3 regions of the [Rhizobium] kunmingense genome follow, and region 2 is predicted to be linked to each of the others. Evidence: predicted binding sites of a transcription regulator. Region 2 holds the regulator's gene; each other region holds the start of a gene.
What was found. The regulator PhoB, encoded in region 2, activates phosphate uptake and scavenging genes when phosphate is short. The targets are predictions, from matches to a motif close to TGTCATNNANCTGTCAT.
Positions count from the first base shown of each region.

Region 1: phnC (phosphonate ABC transporter ATP-binding protein) is a predicted target of PhoB. The motif match lies at 1,623-1,639, and genes of this name have one in related genera.
Region 3: AC0JZ4_RS11240 (DUF1045 domain-containing protein) is a predicted target of PhoB. The motif match lies at 2,532-2,548, and genes of this name have one in related genera.

Region 1 covers NZ_CDRNXG010000001.1:940,961-946,499, forward strand. Annotated here, with positions in the region: gene phnK (phosphonate C-P lyase system protein PhnK) at 1-239, shown strand, start outside; gene phnL (phosphonate C-P lyase system protein PhnL) at 250-960, shown strand; gene AC0JZ4_RS04780 (DapH/DapD/GlmU-related protein) at 957-1,574, shown strand; gene phnC (phosphonate ABC transporter ATP-binding protein) at 1,691-2,545, shown strand; gene phnD (phosphonate ABC transporter substrate-binding protein) at 2,629-3,534, shown strand; gene phnE (phosphonate ABC transporter, permease protein PhnE) at 3,666-4,592, shown strand; gene phnE (phosphonate ABC transporter, permease protein PhnE) at 4,592-5,539, shown strand, end outside.
Region 2 covers NZ_CDRNXG010000001.1:650,453-655,991, forward strand. Annotated here, with positions in the region: gene argF (ornithine carbamoyltransferase) at 1-793, opposite strand, end outside; gene AC0JZ4_RS03300 (acetylornithine transaminase) at 845-2,041, opposite strand; gene AC0JZ4_RS03305 (GcrA family cell cycle regulator) at 2,449-2,988, shown strand; gene AC0JZ4_RS03310 (PACE efflux transporter) at 3,201-3,635, shown strand; gene phoB (phosphate regulon transcriptional regulator PhoB) at 3,712-4,395, opposite strand; gene phoU (phosphate signaling complex protein PhoU) at 4,532-5,245, opposite strand; gene pstB (phosphate ABC transporter ATP-binding protein PstB) at 5,295-5,539, opposite strand, start outside.
Region 3 covers NZ_CDRNXG010000001.1:2,353,165-2,358,703, reverse strand. Annotated here, with positions in the region: gene AC0JZ4_RS11255 (nucleotidyltransferase family protein) at 1-159, opposite strand, end outside; gene uraD (2-oxo-4-hydroxy-4-carboxy-5-ureidoimidazoline decarboxylase) at 217-714, opposite strand; gene puuE (allantoinase PuuE) at 711-1,667, opposite strand; gene AC0JZ4_RS11240 (DUF1045 domain-containing protein) at 1,736-2,443, opposite strand; gene AC0JZ4_RS11235 (NAD(P)/FAD-dependent oxidoreductase) at 2,570-3,769, opposite strand; gene mnmC2 (tRNA (5-methylaminomethyl-2-thiouridine)(34)-methyltransferase MnmC2) at 3,768-4,520, shown strand; gene AC0JZ4_RS11225 (hypothetical protein) at 4,607-4,807, opposite strand; gene rpsU (30S ribosomal protein S21) at 4,897-5,139, opposite strand; gene AC0JZ4_RS11215 (cold-shock protein) at 5,280-5,489, opposite strand.

The DNA of each region.
Region 1 (5,539 bases), 290 kb from region 2:
GCGGTCTCGACGTCTCGGTACAGGCCCGCCTGCTCGACCTCGTGCGCGGCCTCGTCAACGATCTCGGGCTGGCGGCGATCGTCGTCACCCATGACCTCGCAGTGGCCCGCCTGCTCTCCCACCGGATGATGGTGATGAAGGACGGCCACGTGATCGAACACGGCCTGACCGACCGCGTGCTCGACGATCCGCGCGAGCCCTATACCCAGCTTCTCGTTTCTTCCATTCTCCAGGTGTGAGGTAATATCGATGGCCACTCCCCTCGTCGTCTCGGAAGTCTCCAAAAGCTTCACCATGCATCTGCGCGACGGCATCAAGCTGCCGGTCGTCAACGATGTGAATTTCTCGGTCGCCGCCGGCGAATGCGTCGTGCTCGGCGGCCCGTCGGGTATCGGCAAGAGCTCGATCCTGAAAATGCTCTACGGCAACTATGCCGTCGATGCCGGCCAAATTCTTGTCGATCATCAGGACCGGATCGTCGACATCGCCAGCACCGATCCGCGCACCGTCATCGATGTGCGCCGCCACACGATGGGCTATGTCAGCCAGTTCCTGCGTACCGTGCCGCGCGTCGCTGCGATCGATGTCGTCGCCGAACCGCTGGTCGCCCGCGGTATCGAAGCTGCCGTGGCAAAAGACAATGCGGCGGAACTGCTGGCAAAACTCAACCTGCCGCGCGAACTCTGGTCGCTTCCACCCGCCACTTTCTCCGGTGGTGAGCAGCAGCGCGTCAATATTGCCCGCGGCTTCATCACCAGCCACCGCATCCTGCTGCTCGACGAGCCGACTGCCTCGCTCGATGCCACCAACCGGCGCGTCGTAGTCGAGATGATCGCGGCCAAGAAGGAGGCCGGCGTCGCCATGCTCGGCATCTTCCATGACGAGGAAGTGCGCGAGGCGGTGGCAGACCGCATTCTCGATGTCAGCGCGTTTTCTCCCCGAAAGGCCATTGCAGCATGAGCAAGAAACTGACCCGGGAGCCGAGTATCCACGAAACGGCAAGCGTCACGGCCTCGACGCTCGGACGCTACACGGAAGTGGCCGAGCGCTGCCGGCTGGATGAAGTCGAGTTCGGCGACTACTCCTATATCGAGCGTGACGGCTCGATCTGGTGCGCAACGGTCGGCAAGTTCGTCAATATCGCCGCCGCGGTGCGGATCAACGCGACCAACCACCCGATGCAGCGCGCCACGCTGCACCATTTTACCTATCGCGCCGCCTATTACTGGGATGACGCCGACATGGAGCAGGATTTCTTCGACTGGCGTCGCGAACACCGCATCACGATCGGCCATGACGTATGGATCGGCCACGGCGCGACGCTGCTTCCCGGTGTCAATGTCGGCAACGGCGCGGTGATCGGCGCAGGTGCGGTCGTGTCGAAGGATGTGGCACCCTACACGATCGTCGGCGGGGTTCCGGCGAAGCTTATTCGCGAGCGTTTCACCCGCGAAATCGGCGAGGCAATGAACCGGCTTGCTTGGTGGGATTGGGATCACGCCAAGCTGCGCACGGCCCTCGATGATTTCCGCTCGCTTTCGGCAGAGGAATTCCTCTCGCGCCATGCGTTGTAACGAAAGCGTTATGGAAGCGCATCGGTTGTAACAAAACGGACATCAAACCGACATTCAGCCTTCATCAACCACGTCTAATCGGTTGCCCACCAGGGGATTGGACGGGTTTTTTTGATATGACGTTTGAACTGCGGAATATTACACGACGTTTTGGCGACCGCGTTGCGGTCAATGACGTGAATGTCGAGATTCCGCAGGGGCAAATGGTCGGCGTCATCGGTCGTTCCGGTGCCGGCAAGTCGACGCTGTTGCGCATGATCAACCGCCTGCAGGAGCCGAGCTCCGGCTCCATGCATTTCGGTGATACCGAGGTTTCTGCACTCAGGGGTGCCAGCCTGCGCAACTGGCAGCGCGACTGTGCGATGATTTTCCAGCAGTTCAATCTCGTGCCGCGTCTCGACGTTCTGACCAATGTCATGCTCGGCCGGCTGAATCATCGCTCTACGGTCCTCAGCCTGCTCAACATCTTTTCCGACGACGAGCGCCTTGCCGCAATTGCCGCACTCGAGCGCCTCGGCATCGAGCAGACGGCACTGCAACGTGCCGGCACGCTGTCCGGCGGCCAGCAGCAGCGCGTGGCGATCGCCCGCGCCCTCATGCAGGCGCCAAAGATGCTGCTCGCCGACGAGCCGATCGCTTCGCTCGACCCGCTCAACGCCAAGATCGTGATGGACGCGCTGCGCGACATCAACGAGCGCGAAGGCATCACCGTGATTACCAACCTGCACACACTCGATACTGCCCGCAGCTACTGCGAGCGCATTATAGGCATGGCGCATGGCAGTGTCGTCTTCGACGGCACGCCTTCGCAGCTTACTGCCGCGGCCGTGCAGGAAATCTACGGTTCCGACCGGGATGGTGCGGGCATCGACGAGACGATGACTTCTACCAGCATCAACATTCCCGCCGCCCAGGTGGCTGCGGGCAAGAAATCGGCCGGGATCGGCACGCTGGCAAGCGCCGGCGCCTGATACCCGCACCCAGATCGACAGCCCGCGTCAAGGGCACATCATTCATGACCCAACTCCGGATGATCCGGAAACAGGAGATCACCATGCTGAAGAAAACCCTTCTTGCTGCCGTCGCCATGAGCGTCGTTGCAGGCTCCGCAATGGCCCAGGACGTCAAGGTCCTGCGCATCGGTCTCGACGGCTCGGAGAACGAAGCCGACATGATCCGCAACACGCAGTGTGTCGTTCCGGGCCTCAAGGCTGCGACCGGCGTTGCCGACGTCCAGATCTTCCCGTCGCCGGACTATAACGGCGTCATCCAGGGCCTGCTCGGCGGCACGATCGACATCGCTTCGATGGGTGCTTCCTCCTACGCCGCCATCGAACTGCAGAAGGAAGGCGCTGTCGACCCGATCCTGACCTACACGCAAGCCGACGGTTCTTCCGGCTACTATTCCATCATGGTTGCCCGCAAGGATTCGGGCATCAAGACGCTCGCAGACGCCAAGGGCAAGAAGATCGGCTTCGCCGATCCGGATAGCACTTCCGGCTACCTCGTTCCGAACGTCGCCCTGCCGAAGGAAATCGGCGCTCCGGTGAAGGAATACTTCTCCGAAACCGGCTTCGGCGGCGGTCACGAGAACCTCGTTCTCGCCGTTCTTGACAAGAAGTTCGACGTCGGCACGACCTTCGGTTCGGGCGTCGGCTCCTGGGAAGACGGTTATTCCAGCGGCAACCTGCACCAGATGATCAACAAGGGTAACCTCGACAGCGACGATATCGTCGAAGTCTGGAAGTCGCCGCTGATCCCGAACGGCCCGCTGATGGTCAACAACGCCCTGCCGGCTGACATCCGCGAGAAGGTGGAAGCCTACTTCCTCGCTCTGCCGAAGACCGACGAAGCCTGCTTCAAGTCCTATACCGGCGGCGACAACAAGGAATACATCAAGGTCGACAAGTCGTTCTACCAGACGATCGTCGACGCTCGCAAGTCCGTCATCGGCGGCTGAGCTTCCTCACATTTCTCTGGCGGCGGCGTCGAAAGGCGCCGCCGTTTCTACAACCGAGAGCACGGATCATGGCGACCATCAGCGAACATAACAATCGTGTACCGGGTGGTGGGCTTGGTCCTGCGGCATCCATGGTGATGCAGCACTATCGACAGCAATTGCGTACGCGACGGGTATATACCGCGATCGCGATCGTCGTTTTCCTGTTCGTGCTCGGCGCTTCGCTGAACTTCGCCAATGACGCGAATTCCGGGAAATTCTTCGAACGCCTGCCCTATCTCTTCGATTTCATCAAGAATTTCGTGCCGGACAGCCCGATGGAAATCTTCCGGGCGATGTTCGACCTGCCCTCGCCCTATGCGGACGGCTCGCTGAAATACAATTATACCTCCGATCGCGTCTATATTACCGAGACGCTCTACATTCCGCATTTCCTCTACCAGCTTGTCATCACCATCAACATCGCGCTGGTCTCGACGATCATCGGCGCTGCCATCGCCTTCGTTCTCTGCTTCTTCGCCTCGACCAATCTGGTCGGCGCCAGTGCCACCCGTTTCGTCGTGCGCCGCATCATGGAAATCATGCGCGCCTTTCCGGAAATCGTCATTGCCGGGCTTCTGACAGCAATCCTGTCGATCGGACCGATCGCGGCGATCATCGCGATTACCGTCCATACGATCGGCGCGCTCGGAAAGCTGTTCTTCGAAGTGGTGGAGAATTCCGACATGAAGCCGGACGAGGGCCTGCGGGCCGCCGGCGCAAGCTGGGTCGAGCGGGTGCGCTTCGCCATCGTTCCCCAGGTCCTGCCGAATTTCGTCTCCTACACACTGCTGCGCGCCGAAATCAATGTGCGTGCCTCGACCATCATCGGTGCGGTCGGCGGCGGCGGCATCGGCGAGGTCTTCCGTCTGGCGATCGGCCGTGATCATGCCGCCAAGACCTATGCGATCATCATCCTTCTTCTGATCAGCATCGTCGCCATCGATCAGTTTTCCGCCTGGCTTCGCCGCCGCCTGATCGGCGACCAGTCCTTCGAATTCGGCAGGGGAGCAGCCTGATGACCACTTCGGTTCCCAGCATCAATGCGGCAGACCGCGAGCGTCTTCGCGAACAGTACCCACAGGTCTTCCATCGTTCCTTCCTGCAGCGCTATGGACTGCTGATCGGCTCCGGCACCGTCTTCCTCTATCTGGCGATATGCTTTTTCGCCTTCAATGTCGGTCCGGCCTTCATGCAGGGCCAGTGGGATCGCGCCTCGATCTATGTGCAGGACTGGTATTCCTGGCGCGCCCAGCCGCGCCTGCGCTACGAGGATGACGGCAGCGTTCGCGTTCAGTGGTCGAACCGTGGCCAGTATGCCGAAGGTGCGGAGATCTTCTGGCTGCAGCCGACCCAGAATGGCGGCTATTCCGTCACCTACGGCAGCGACGCCGCCCGCCTCGACGTGACGCCAAGCCAGGTCGATGTCTATCTGAACGGCACCGCTTACCCTGTTACGATCACGCAGGATGCGGCGACGGCTCCGGCCGGTGCGCCTGCGGCAATCGTCCAGGACGGCAACAAGGTCATCGTCCATTACGGCTTCGAAGGCCAGGCCGAGATCCGCACAAGCCAGGTCTATGTCCAACGTCGTTTTCTCGGCTGGGCTAACTTCCTGTTCGACACGCGCTCGGAATTCTGGGGCAAGAGCTGGGGCGAGCTGATCAGTCTGGCCACGGTCGGCGAGCGTCTCGATCCGGCCCGCACCAATATCACGCACATGTGGGGCGATTTCCTGGAGAACACCGTCTGGCAACATGCCGACATCTTCTCCAAGCTGGCGCAGACGCTGGTCATGGCTTTCGTCGGCACGCTGTTCGGCACGCTTCTCGCCTTTCCCTTCGCCTTCATCGCCGCGCGCAACATCACTCGCAACCGCGCCGCCAACTGGCTGATGAAGCGGTCCTTCGACTTCCTGCGCTCGATCGACATGCTGATCTGGGCACTGTTCTTCACTCGCTCCTTC
Region 2 (5,539 bases):
CCGGCAGGCAATGCATGAACAGCGCATCGGGATTGGCCTGCTTCATCAATGCCTCGTTGACCTGATAGGGCTGGAAGATGTTGTGGCCGCGCGCCTTGTGCTCCTGGTTCATCGACACCCAGGTATCGGTGACCACCACGTCCGCGCCGGCAACCGCGCGCTCGACATCGTGGGTCAGCATGATGTCGCCGCCGTTGTCGCGCGCCCAGTTCAAGATCTTGTCGTCCGGCTCCGAGCCCATAGGCACGGCCATGGTCATGCGGTAGCCGAAACGGGCCGAGCCTTCGACCAGCGAATGAAGCACATTGTTTCCGTCGCCGGTCCAGGCGATCGTCTTGCCTGCCACCGGGCCGCGATGTTCCTCGAAGGTCATCAGGTCGGCCATGATCTGGCAGGGGTGGGTCAGGTCCGTCAGCGCATTGATGACCGGTACGGTGGCGTGTTCGGCCATTTCCATCAGGCGCGTGTGGTCCGTGGTGCGGATCATGATCGCATCGACATAACGCGACAGAACCTTGGCCGTGTCGCCGATCGTCTCGGCGCGGCCAAGCTGCATTTCGGTGCCGGAGAGGAACAGCGTTTCACCGCCAAGCTGGCGCATGCCGACATCGAAGGAGACGCGGGTACGGGTCGAGGGCTTTTCGAAGATCATCGCCAGCATCTTGCCGGCCAGCGGCTTGTCGGCGGTACCGGCCTTGGTCGCCTGCTTGCGCGTCTTGGCGTCATCGAGGATGACGCGCAGATCGGCCGAGGAGACCGTGGATAGATCGAGAAAATGCTTCGGAGATGCCATGTTATGTTCCCTATCAAGAGGGAACCATCAATGGCGCCCCCCTGCCTGCCCTCAGGCGGATTTCTTCAGCTGTTCGGCGGTGAGCGCTTCCGCTGCGCGCTCGATGCGGGCAAGGCCTTCGCGAGCCTCTTCCGCGGTGACTGTGAGCGGCGGCAGCAGACGCACGACATTGTCGCCAGCCGGAACGGCCAGCATCTTCTCTTCGCGCATGCCGGTCACGAGATCGCCTGCCGGAACCTTGGCCTTGATGCCGAGCAGCAGGCCTTCACCGCGGATATCCTCGATCACTTCCGGGAAGCGATCCTTGAGTGCCGCCAGACCCTGGCGGAAAACAAGCGATACGTCGCGGACATTTTCGAGGAAGCCTTCAGCCAGGACGATATCGAGCACAGCATTGCCGCAGGCCATGGCGAGCGGGTTGCCGCCATAGGTCGTTCCATGAATGCCGGGCTTCATGCCGGATGCGGCCTCGGCCGTCGCAAGGCATGCGCCGAACGGGAAGCCGCCGCCGATGCCCTTGGCGATCGCCATGATATCCGGCGTGATGCCCGCCCATTCGTGAGCGAAGAACTTGCCGGTACGGCCGACGCCGGTCTGGACCTCGTCGAGGATCAGCAGCAGGCCCTTCTCATCACAGATGCGGCGAAGCTCGCGCATGAATTCCTTCGGAACGGCGCGCACGCCACCCTCACCCTGGATCGGCTCGATGAGGATCGCACCTGTATTTTCATCGATCGCGGCATTCAGCGCTTCAAGATCGCCGAAAGGCACCTGATCGAAACCCTGCGCCTTCGGCCCGAAACCTTCCATGTACTTTTCCTGACCGCCGGCAGCGATCGTCGCGATCGTGCGGCCGTGGAAGGCGCCTTCGAAGGTGATGATGTGGAATTTTTCCGGGTGCCCCTTGGAGAAATGGTAGCGGCGTGCCGTCTTGATGGCGCATTCCAGCGCTTCCGCACCCGAATTGGTGAAGAACGCCTTGTCGGCGAAGGTCGCTTCCGTCAGGCGACGGGCAAGGCGCTCCTGCTCGGGGATCTCGTAGAGGTTCGACAGATGCCAGACCTTCTCGGCCTGCGACTTCAGTGCTTCGACGAGATGCGGATTGGCATGGCCGCAGGAGGTCACGGCGACGCCTGCGCCGAAATCCAGATATCGCTCGCCGCGTTCCGTCACGAGCCATACGCCCTCACCGCGCTCGAAGCGCAGCGGGGCCCGGGCAAAAGTGTCGAAAAGCGCGGCTTCAGCCATGGCGACATCACTCCTGAGGCAATCAATGTCCCGTTCGAAAAAGGACATTTCAAAAAATCAAAATGCCGCCCTCGGGGCGGCGGTCGCACTATCATCGCTCGACAGGGGAATGTCAACAAAACTCGCGGAATTGCAGGGCCTTCGCCCCCTCGGGCCACCACCACCGGCTGTGGCAAAAATGACTCGACAGGGAAGCAAGTTGGGGAAAACCCGAAAATCGATTCCCGACGATTCCCCGGACTCTTGTCACGGAGTCAACCGACCTCTAGGTTAATGGTCAATTACTAGACTGCATGCGGCGGAACTAGTCACCGACAAGCTATATATAGTATCTGCGACGGGTTTTACATCCGCCGCATCGGAGACGGATTCTGCATGCCGAAGTCGTTCAAAGGCGGAGAACGGGCATGAACTGGACAGACGAGCGCGTCGAAAGACTGAAGAAACTCTGGGCAGAGGGCCTCAGCGCCAGCCAGATTGCAGCACAACTTGGAGGCGTAAGCCGGAACGCCGTCATCGGCAAAGTTCACCGTCTCAACCTTCCGGGTCGCGCCAAGGCAGGCGGCACCGTTGCCACCAACCGCGCCGTCAAGCGCCCGGCTGTCGCGCCTCGCCCGCAGACTTTCGCCTCGCGTACGGCAACGGCCACCCGCACCGTTACCCGCCCGGTCGGCGCAACCGTCGTCCACGAGGAAATCGAGATCGAAGCCCGCCAGGAACTGGTGCTGCGCCCGGCAGCCAATATCGTCCTGCCGATCTCCAAGAAACTCGCCTTGACCGAACTGACCGAGCGCACCTGCAAGTGGCCGGTCGGCGACCCGCTGACGGACGATTTCCATTTCTGTGGCTGCGAGTCCCAGGACAGCTCGCCCTACTGCAAGTACCACGCAAAGCTGGCTTACCAGCCGGTACACGAGCGCCGTAAGGCGGGTGCAGCACGCGCCTGACCGGCACGGCACGGACTTCAAAACAGCGGGCTTTAAGGCCCGCTTTTTTATTGCCGGTCCCTGGACATGCCCCGGCTGCAAGGCAGGATTGCCCGTTCGACGCTTGCCCTTCGCAGCACAAGACCTTATTTATTCTGTGAGCGAGGACGACCTCCCCCAGTATGGGCATCAACAACCGGGACGACCCGGCAGAGCCCAAGGGGTATAAAGTCATGCGGACCACACGCGACCGTATTCGCCACGCCATCAGCTTCGAAATCATCGGACTTGCGCTGTTCATTCCGTTCAGCGCTTTCGTGTTCGACATGCCCATCTCGCATATGGGCGTGATCGGCATCGTTTCATCGACGCTCGCGACGATCTTCAACTATGTCTACAATCTCGGCTTCGACCATGCGATGCAGCGCCTGCGCGGCACTACGGAAAAAACGCTGGCTCTGCGCGTCCTGCATACGGTTCTTTTCGAACTCGGCCTGCTGGTCGTGCTGTTGCCGTTCATCGCCTGGTATCTCGGCGTGACGCTCTGGCATGCGCTGGTGATGGATATCTCGTTCGCGCTCTTCTACCTGGTCTACGCCTTCGTCTTCAACTGGAGCTACGACCGGGTGTTTCCTCTGCCCGAATGGCAGGAGAAGGCAGAAGCCTGATCTCTTCCCAAAAAGAAATCAGCCCGGAAGCGTCGACCGCTTCCGGGCTGATGTTCGTTCCGTCAGATCCTGTTGATCAGGATTCCATGGAATAACCCGCACCGCGAACGGTGCGGATGACATCCTGCATGTTGGAGAAGTTGAGCGCCTTGCGCAGGCGACCGACATGGACGTCGACGGTGCGTTCGTCGACATAGATATCGTGGCCCCAGACACCGTCGAGAAGCTGAGAACGCGAGAAGACGCGGCCCGGCGAAACCATCAGGAATTCCAGAAGGCGGAATTCCGTCGGACCGAGGCGCACTTCGCGGCTCTTGCGGTGAACGCGATGGGTCTCGCGATCAAGCTCGATGTCTCCGCATTTCAGAACGCTGGAGAGAACCTCCGGCTTGGCGCGGCGCAGCATGGCCTTGACGCGGGCCATCAGCTCGGGCGTCGAGAACGGCTTGACGACGTAATCGTCCGCGCCGGTCGCGAGGCCGCGAACGCGTTCGCTTTCCTCGCCGCGGGCCGTCAGCATGATGATCGGCAGACGTTCCGTCTCCGGCCGCATGCGCAGGCGCCGGCACAGTTCGATGCCCGATACGCCCGGCAGCATCCAGTCGAGGACCAGAAGATCCGGAGCGCGTTCCTGAAGCCGGATTTCCGCCTCGTCCCCCCTAAGGATGGTCTCGACTTCGTAGCCTTCGGCTTCGAGGTTGTAACGGAGGAGGACGCTCAGCGCCTCCTCGTCTTCCACTACCGCAATTCTTGGCTGCATCCTCATTACGCTCCGTCAGGTACGCTGCTGCATCGGCCCGAAAATCGGCTCGATTTTCGGAAGGCCCGATGCGCAGTTTCTTAGCAATCGAGCGCCCCATGCACGTCCTTAAGGACGTGCGGCCCTCCGGCAGCAATCACTCGGCGACAGCGCCGACAGTGTTTGCCGTATCATCCTTCGGGCGCTCGCCTTCCGGCGCCGCACCCGTGGTCATGTAGTAGATTGTCTCGGCGATGTTGGTCGCGTGGTCGCCGATACGCTCGATGTTCTTGGCGCAGAACAGGAGATGCGTGCAGGTGGTGATGTTGCGCGGATCTTCCATCATGTAGGTCAGAAGCTCGCGGAACAGCGACGTGTACATCGCGTCGATCTCTTCATCGCGCGAGCGGATCGCCTCTGCCCGTTCCGCCGAGCGGGTGGCGTAAACATCGAGAACATCCTTGAGCTGGACGGCCGCGAGATCCGACAGATGCTCGAGACCGCGGGCAAGCTTGCGCGGCACGCCGGTGCCCTGCACCGCGATGACGCGCTTGGCAGTGTTCTTGCCAAGATCACCGACGCGCTCCAGATCGGCTGCGATGCGCAGGGTGCCGATGATTTCACGCAGGTCGGCCGCCATCGGCTGACGCTTGGCGATGGTGACGATCGCCTTGTCCTGAATTTCGCGTTCGGCGTGATCGAGGATCACGTCGTCGGAGATGACCTTCTGGGCAAGCGCAGAGTCGGAGTTGACCAGAGCGCGCACGGCATCGCCGCACATCTGCTCGGCCAGGCCGCCCATTTCGGAAATGCGGCGGCGCAGATATTTCAGTTCTTCGTCGTAGGCAGAAAGGATATGACTGGATACCATCTTCTTGTCCTTGAAAATCCGTAGCAGCAGGCAAATGGCTTATCGCCGATCAGCCGAAGCGACCCATGATGTAATCCTGGGTGCGCTGGTCATCCGGATTGGTGAACATCTTGTCCGTGTCGTTCTCCTCGACCAGCTGGCCGAGATGGAACATGGCGGTGCGCTGCGAGACGCGGGCCGCCTGCTGCATCGAGTGCGTCACGATGACGATCGTGTAGTTGGCGCGCAGCTCGTGGATGAGTTCCTCAACCTTGGCGGTGGCGATCGGGTCGAGCGCCGAGCAGGGTTCGTCCA
Region 3 (5,539 bases), 1.7 Mb from region 2:
GCTGCCCGGCAAAGCATCGACCAGAATGTCGATATCGCTACCCGGCCGGTCCTCGCCGCGCGCGACGGAGCCGAAGACGCGCGGGTTTGCCGCATTGAAGCGCTTCGTCGCCTCGCGGATGGCTTCGCGGTTCTTCTCCAGCACGTCCGAAGGCTTCATCGCGGCCTATCTCCTTGGGGCGCCAGTATAGGCGAGGACCGCAAGGGTGGAAAGCGTTCAGGCTTCCGGCAGAAGCGCCAGCAGGCGAAGCAGCGCGATCCGCTCCACCTGCGCGCAGGCGGTGGCGAATTCCACCTCGATCGCGTTGTCGACACGCGTCTCGAAGGCCGACAGGATATCGCCCCTGTTCAGCCCCCTGACGGCGATGATGAAGGGGAAGCCGAATTTGGCCGTATAGGCGGCATTGAGTTCGGTGAAACGGGCATGTTCCGCAGGGCTCAAACGGTCGAGACCGGCACCGGCCTGTTCCAGCCTGCTGTCTTCCGTCAGCGCGCCCGCGATCGCCAGCCGCCCGGCGAGATCGGGATGCGCGCGCAGCACGCCGAGACGCTCTGCATCGCTTGCCTTGCGAAACTCGATCACCATCGCCTCATGCACGCCCTTGGCGGTCAACGGCACGAAGATAAGCCCTGCATCATAGGCCCGCTCGGCAAGGAAGGGGGAATGCTCGAAGACGCCGCCGAAGGCGGAAACAAAATCCGCTCTCGCCGTCATGCCGCACCTTTGGACGAGGTGCCGCCCCAGTTCAAAGGCTGGTGATGCGCATGCCAGTGCCGTGCGATCTCGACGCGTTGCGGCACCCACACTTTCTCGTGGCCGGCCACATATTCCATGAACCGGCGCAACGCCGCGATACGGCCCGGCCGTCCGACGAGACGGCAATGCAGCCCGACCGACATCATCTTCGGACTGCCCTCCTCTCCCTCCCGGTAAAGCGTGTCGAACGCATCCTTGAGATAGGCGAAGAACTGGTCGCCGGAGTTGAAACCCTGCGGCGTGGCAAACCGCATGTCGTTGGTCTCCAGCGTATAGGGGATGATCAGGAACGGCTTGCCATCATGGTCCGGCACCCAGTAGGGCAGATCGTCGGCATAGCTGTCGGAGGAATAGAGGAAGCCGCCCTCCTCCATCACCAGTTTCAGCGTACTGTCGGAAGGCTTGCCCTGGTACATGCCGTAGGGTCGCTCGCCGACCAGCTCGGTGTGCAGCCGCACTGCCTCGCGAATATGCTCCCGCTCCCGCTCCAGCGAAAAATCCTTGTATTCCAGCCAACGATAGCCGTGGCTGGCGATCTCCCAGCCCGCTTCCTTCATGGCCGCGACGGCTTCCGGGTTGCGCGCCATGGCAAGCGTCACGCCATAGACAGTGCACTGCATCTTCAGTTCGGTGAACAGCCGGAAAAGCCGCCAGAAGCCGGCGCGCGAGCCATATTCGTAGATCGATTCCATGTTGAGATTGCGCTGGCCGGGCCATGCTGCCGCCCCGACGATCTCGGAAAGCAGGTTTTCCGATGCCGCATCGCCGTCGAGGATATGGCTCTCGCCGCCCTCCTCGTAATTGATGACGAACTGCACGGCGACATTCGCCCCGCCCGGCCATTTCGGATCGGGGCTGTTGCGGCCATAACCGACGAGATCGCGTGGAGTATCGTTTATCGTAATCGGCATCATTCCACCTCTGTTTGGCCGTGACGGTAGCGCACCGCTTCCGTCACTGTCGAGATAGAAGATGGACGTCAGGCGATCTTGCGGGCGGCAACCCGGCCCATCGGGTGCAGCGAGTGAACCTGCAGCGGCGCGCCCGGCTCCTCCTCGACGAAAAGCGCCAGATTGGCGACCTGTACCGGCCGGTCGAGATAGGGCGCGAAATAATCCCTCAGCACGCCGTCATAGGCCCGCATATCCTTTTCAAGCATCGGCCCGGTCAGCGCCATGTGGAAGCGGAACTCGTCCATCACGTAAGGATTGCCCCAGCGGTAGAGATTGGCGAATTGCGGCGCCGACAAATCACCCGGATCGCTGCGCTCGATTTCCGCCTCGGACAAGGGCGCGCGAAACGCATCGAATTCCTGCACCACCGCACAGGCGAAATGACGGATTTCGTCGCAATAGCGCATCGGCGCAAGTCCGAAGAAATTGCCGAGCCGCGCAACCTCGAGTGGCGGAAGCTCGAAAGGTTCGTATGCGCCCGCGAACCGCATAAGATGGCGCAGAAGCATCGCTTCGGTGATTTCCGGCGCCAGCCTGAACGGCGCCTTCAGCGTGGCGTGGAAGCCCTTGCGGCGCGGCAGTGCGGTATTGAAGGAAATGTCGTGAAGGCCGATGCCGCGGATCGCCGGATGCTCGACCATGTCGCCGGAAAAGGCGCTTCGGCCGAGCCATTGCGACGCGGCAAGCGTCAGCGGATCATGAGCCGGCGGTGTGAAATAGAGTGCATAGCGCATGCGTCACCTTCTCGTGCATCCTTGTCATTGCCCTGTTTGATTACGCACGTGCTTAATCAGCCCCGGATGAAGCAACTAGGTGATTTGCGTGACAGATTGACGACGCGGAGGGCGGGATATTCGCGTTTAACGCGAAGCCACGGCAACGTGATTTTCAAGTGAAAAGGACGCCGGCAGATCGGTCGCCTGACCGGCGACCGCATCGAGCGCGGCATCCGCCAACAGGTGCGCGATGCCGAAGCTGACCTTGAAGCCGCCGCCGAGCGAGATCACGTTGGCATGGTCGGGGTGCGGCCCGACCATCGGGTCGCGATCGATCGCCTTCGGCCGCAGGCCCGCCCAGCGCTCGACCACGGCTGCATCGGCCAGCGCCGGCACCAGATGCCGCGCCCGCGCGATCAGATCGTCAAGTTGGCCATCGGTCGAAAAGGGTTGGTCGAACGCCTCTTCGCTTGTGCTGCCCAGCGCCACATGGCCGTCATCATGCGGCACAAGATAAAGTCCGTTCAGATAGATCAGCGGCAGGGACGGATCGATATTGCCCTTCAGCAGCGCCGCCTGCCCCTTTACTGCCTTGCCGAGCGGCTTTGCCAGCGGCGCGGATATTGGCTCGATCAGGGAAAACGCCTCGCAGCCCGCTGCCACTATGCAGGTAGCGAACGCAACCCTGCGGCCATCCGCCAACACCACCGCGCAGGCCGCCGCATCGATCCTGTGTACCGCAACACCCTCGACGATCGTCACATACCGTCCACTCCGCAGAAACGCGGCAAGCGCTGCCGTCAGTCGGCGCGGCGACACGCGCGCGGCAAACGTATCGAGCACCATCCCGCCACCGGCATAGGCTGAATCCGGCCAACCTGGATAGGGCGTCTCGTCGAGGACGTGCCAGTGAAACTGCCGTCCGTTACGGCTCCAGTTGATGCCGGCTTCCTCGCAATGCCGCTCCGCGATCACCCGCAGATGCGGCTTCGGCAGCGGGATCAGCCGGCCGGAACGGCGGTAGCCGCAGGAAAGCCCGGTCGCGGCCTCGATCCGCGCCACTTCGTCCTCCAAAGAGAGCAGCGCATCGAACTGCAACTGCTTCTTGTCGTTCCACTTGTCGGGCATATGCGGCATCAGCGCGCCGAGCAGGCCGCCGCTCGTCCCCTGCCCCAGCCGGCCGGCATCGACAAGCAGCGTGCGGATGCCCAGCCGTTCGGCCTTGACCGCCGCCCACAGGCCCATGATGCCGCCGCCGATGATCACCAGATCCACCGAGTACGGCACCACTGTCGCCGCCTGCGATTGACCATCGGCACCGACCGGATTATCCGCATGTGTCATGAGCGAGCAAGATCCCGTATTGAAGACGCAAGAAAACGAGCAGCCGACGTTGCAGACGCTCGACTGGCATGACGGCGATATGCCGTACTCCCATGAATTTGGCGATCACTTTTATTGCCGCACCGATGGCAGGCTGGAATGCGGCCACGTCTTTCTGGCCGGCAACCGCCTGCCAGAGCGCTGGATGGAGATGACACGGCCAGGAGACGGGTTCCGCATCGGCGAACTCGGTTTCGGCACCGGTCTCAATTTTTGCGAGACCTGGCGGCAATGGCAGCTTGCTCGCTACCCCGGCACAAAGCTGCACTTCACCTCGTTCGAACTCTTTCCCATGAGCCGCAATGAGATTGACCGGGCGCTGTCGCGCTGGCCGGAAATCGACGCGCAACGGCAGGCGCTCGCTGCCGCATGGCCGGATGCCCCGGCCGGACATGTGGTGCTCGACCTCGACGAACAGACCCGCCTGACGGTCGTCTGCGGCCCGGCCTTCGATGGCGTCACGGCGGCGACGGCAGATTTCGATGCGTGGTTCCTCGATGGCTTTGCCCCGTCGCGCAATCCGGCCATGTGGTCGCCGGAACTGATGCTTGCACTTTTCGACCGCACAAGGCCCGGCGGCACGTTCGGCACCTATGCGGCAGCCGGCTTCGTGCGCCGCAATCTCTCATCTGCCGGATTTACGGTCGAACGTCGCCCCGGCTTTGCCGGCAAGCGCGAAATGCTGTGCGGGATCAAGGGGGACGACGCCTGACCGATCCTGCAAAAAACAGGTGTGCGACGGTGAGTGGTCGCGTCAAGCACCCCGACATAGGCCTTTAAAAAATCGAGACGGACGCCTCAGCGGCTGCGCTTTTTCTTCGCGACCGGCGCATCCGCAGATTCCTGCGCCAGACGCAGGGCGCGCAGCTTCTCGGTTTTCTTTTCTCTTGCGTTGGTTTCCGCGTCGAGGATATCGCGGACAACCTTGTTGGTCTGTTTGGTCTTCTCTTCAGCCGATAGCTTGACCGGCTTGGCGACGTCTTCTGCGATCACAGTCATCACTGTCTCCTTCGCAGCCGGCAACGACGTTGCCGGCATTTCTGGACGGAAGATAGCCTACCCGCGAAATCGGGCCGGCAAGGACCGGATCAACGGCCTTTCGAAATGACTTTTTTCTTCGGGCCGGGAATGAGGCCTTCGCGCTGTGCCTGCTTGCGGGCAAGCTTGCGGGCGCGACGGATCGCATCCGCCTTTTCGCGTGCACGCTTGACCGACGGCTTTTCGAAAGCCTCGCGCGCGCGCATTTCGCGGAAAAGACCTTCCCGCTGCATCTTCTTCTTCAGGACGCGAAGCGCCTGCTCGACGTTATTTTCTCTGACGATAACCTGCAAAAAAATCTCCTTCTCGGCCAGTCGGCCGTGCAATTCTGGAGCTTCAAAAACAAAAGGCCGGGAGGTTAACCCCGACCTTCCACCGCCATCACCCTCATGCGTGCCAGTACATCCGTGGTCACGCGAGGCGATGACAAACCTTAGGCTGCCTGCAGGTTGCCGGCAGAATTCTTGCCAGAACGCTTGTCCTGGACGATTTCGAAGCTGATCTTCTGGCCTTCGGTGAGGCCGTTCATGCCAGCGCGCTCAACAGCGGAGATGTGGACGAAAACGTCCGCGCCGCCGTTGTCAGGCTCGATGAAGCCAAAACCCTTGGTGCTGTTGAACCACTTTACGGTACCGGTAGTCATAACGATTTCCTTTCAATCGCTTGTAGGTTTCCAGTCGAAAAAAGACTGGC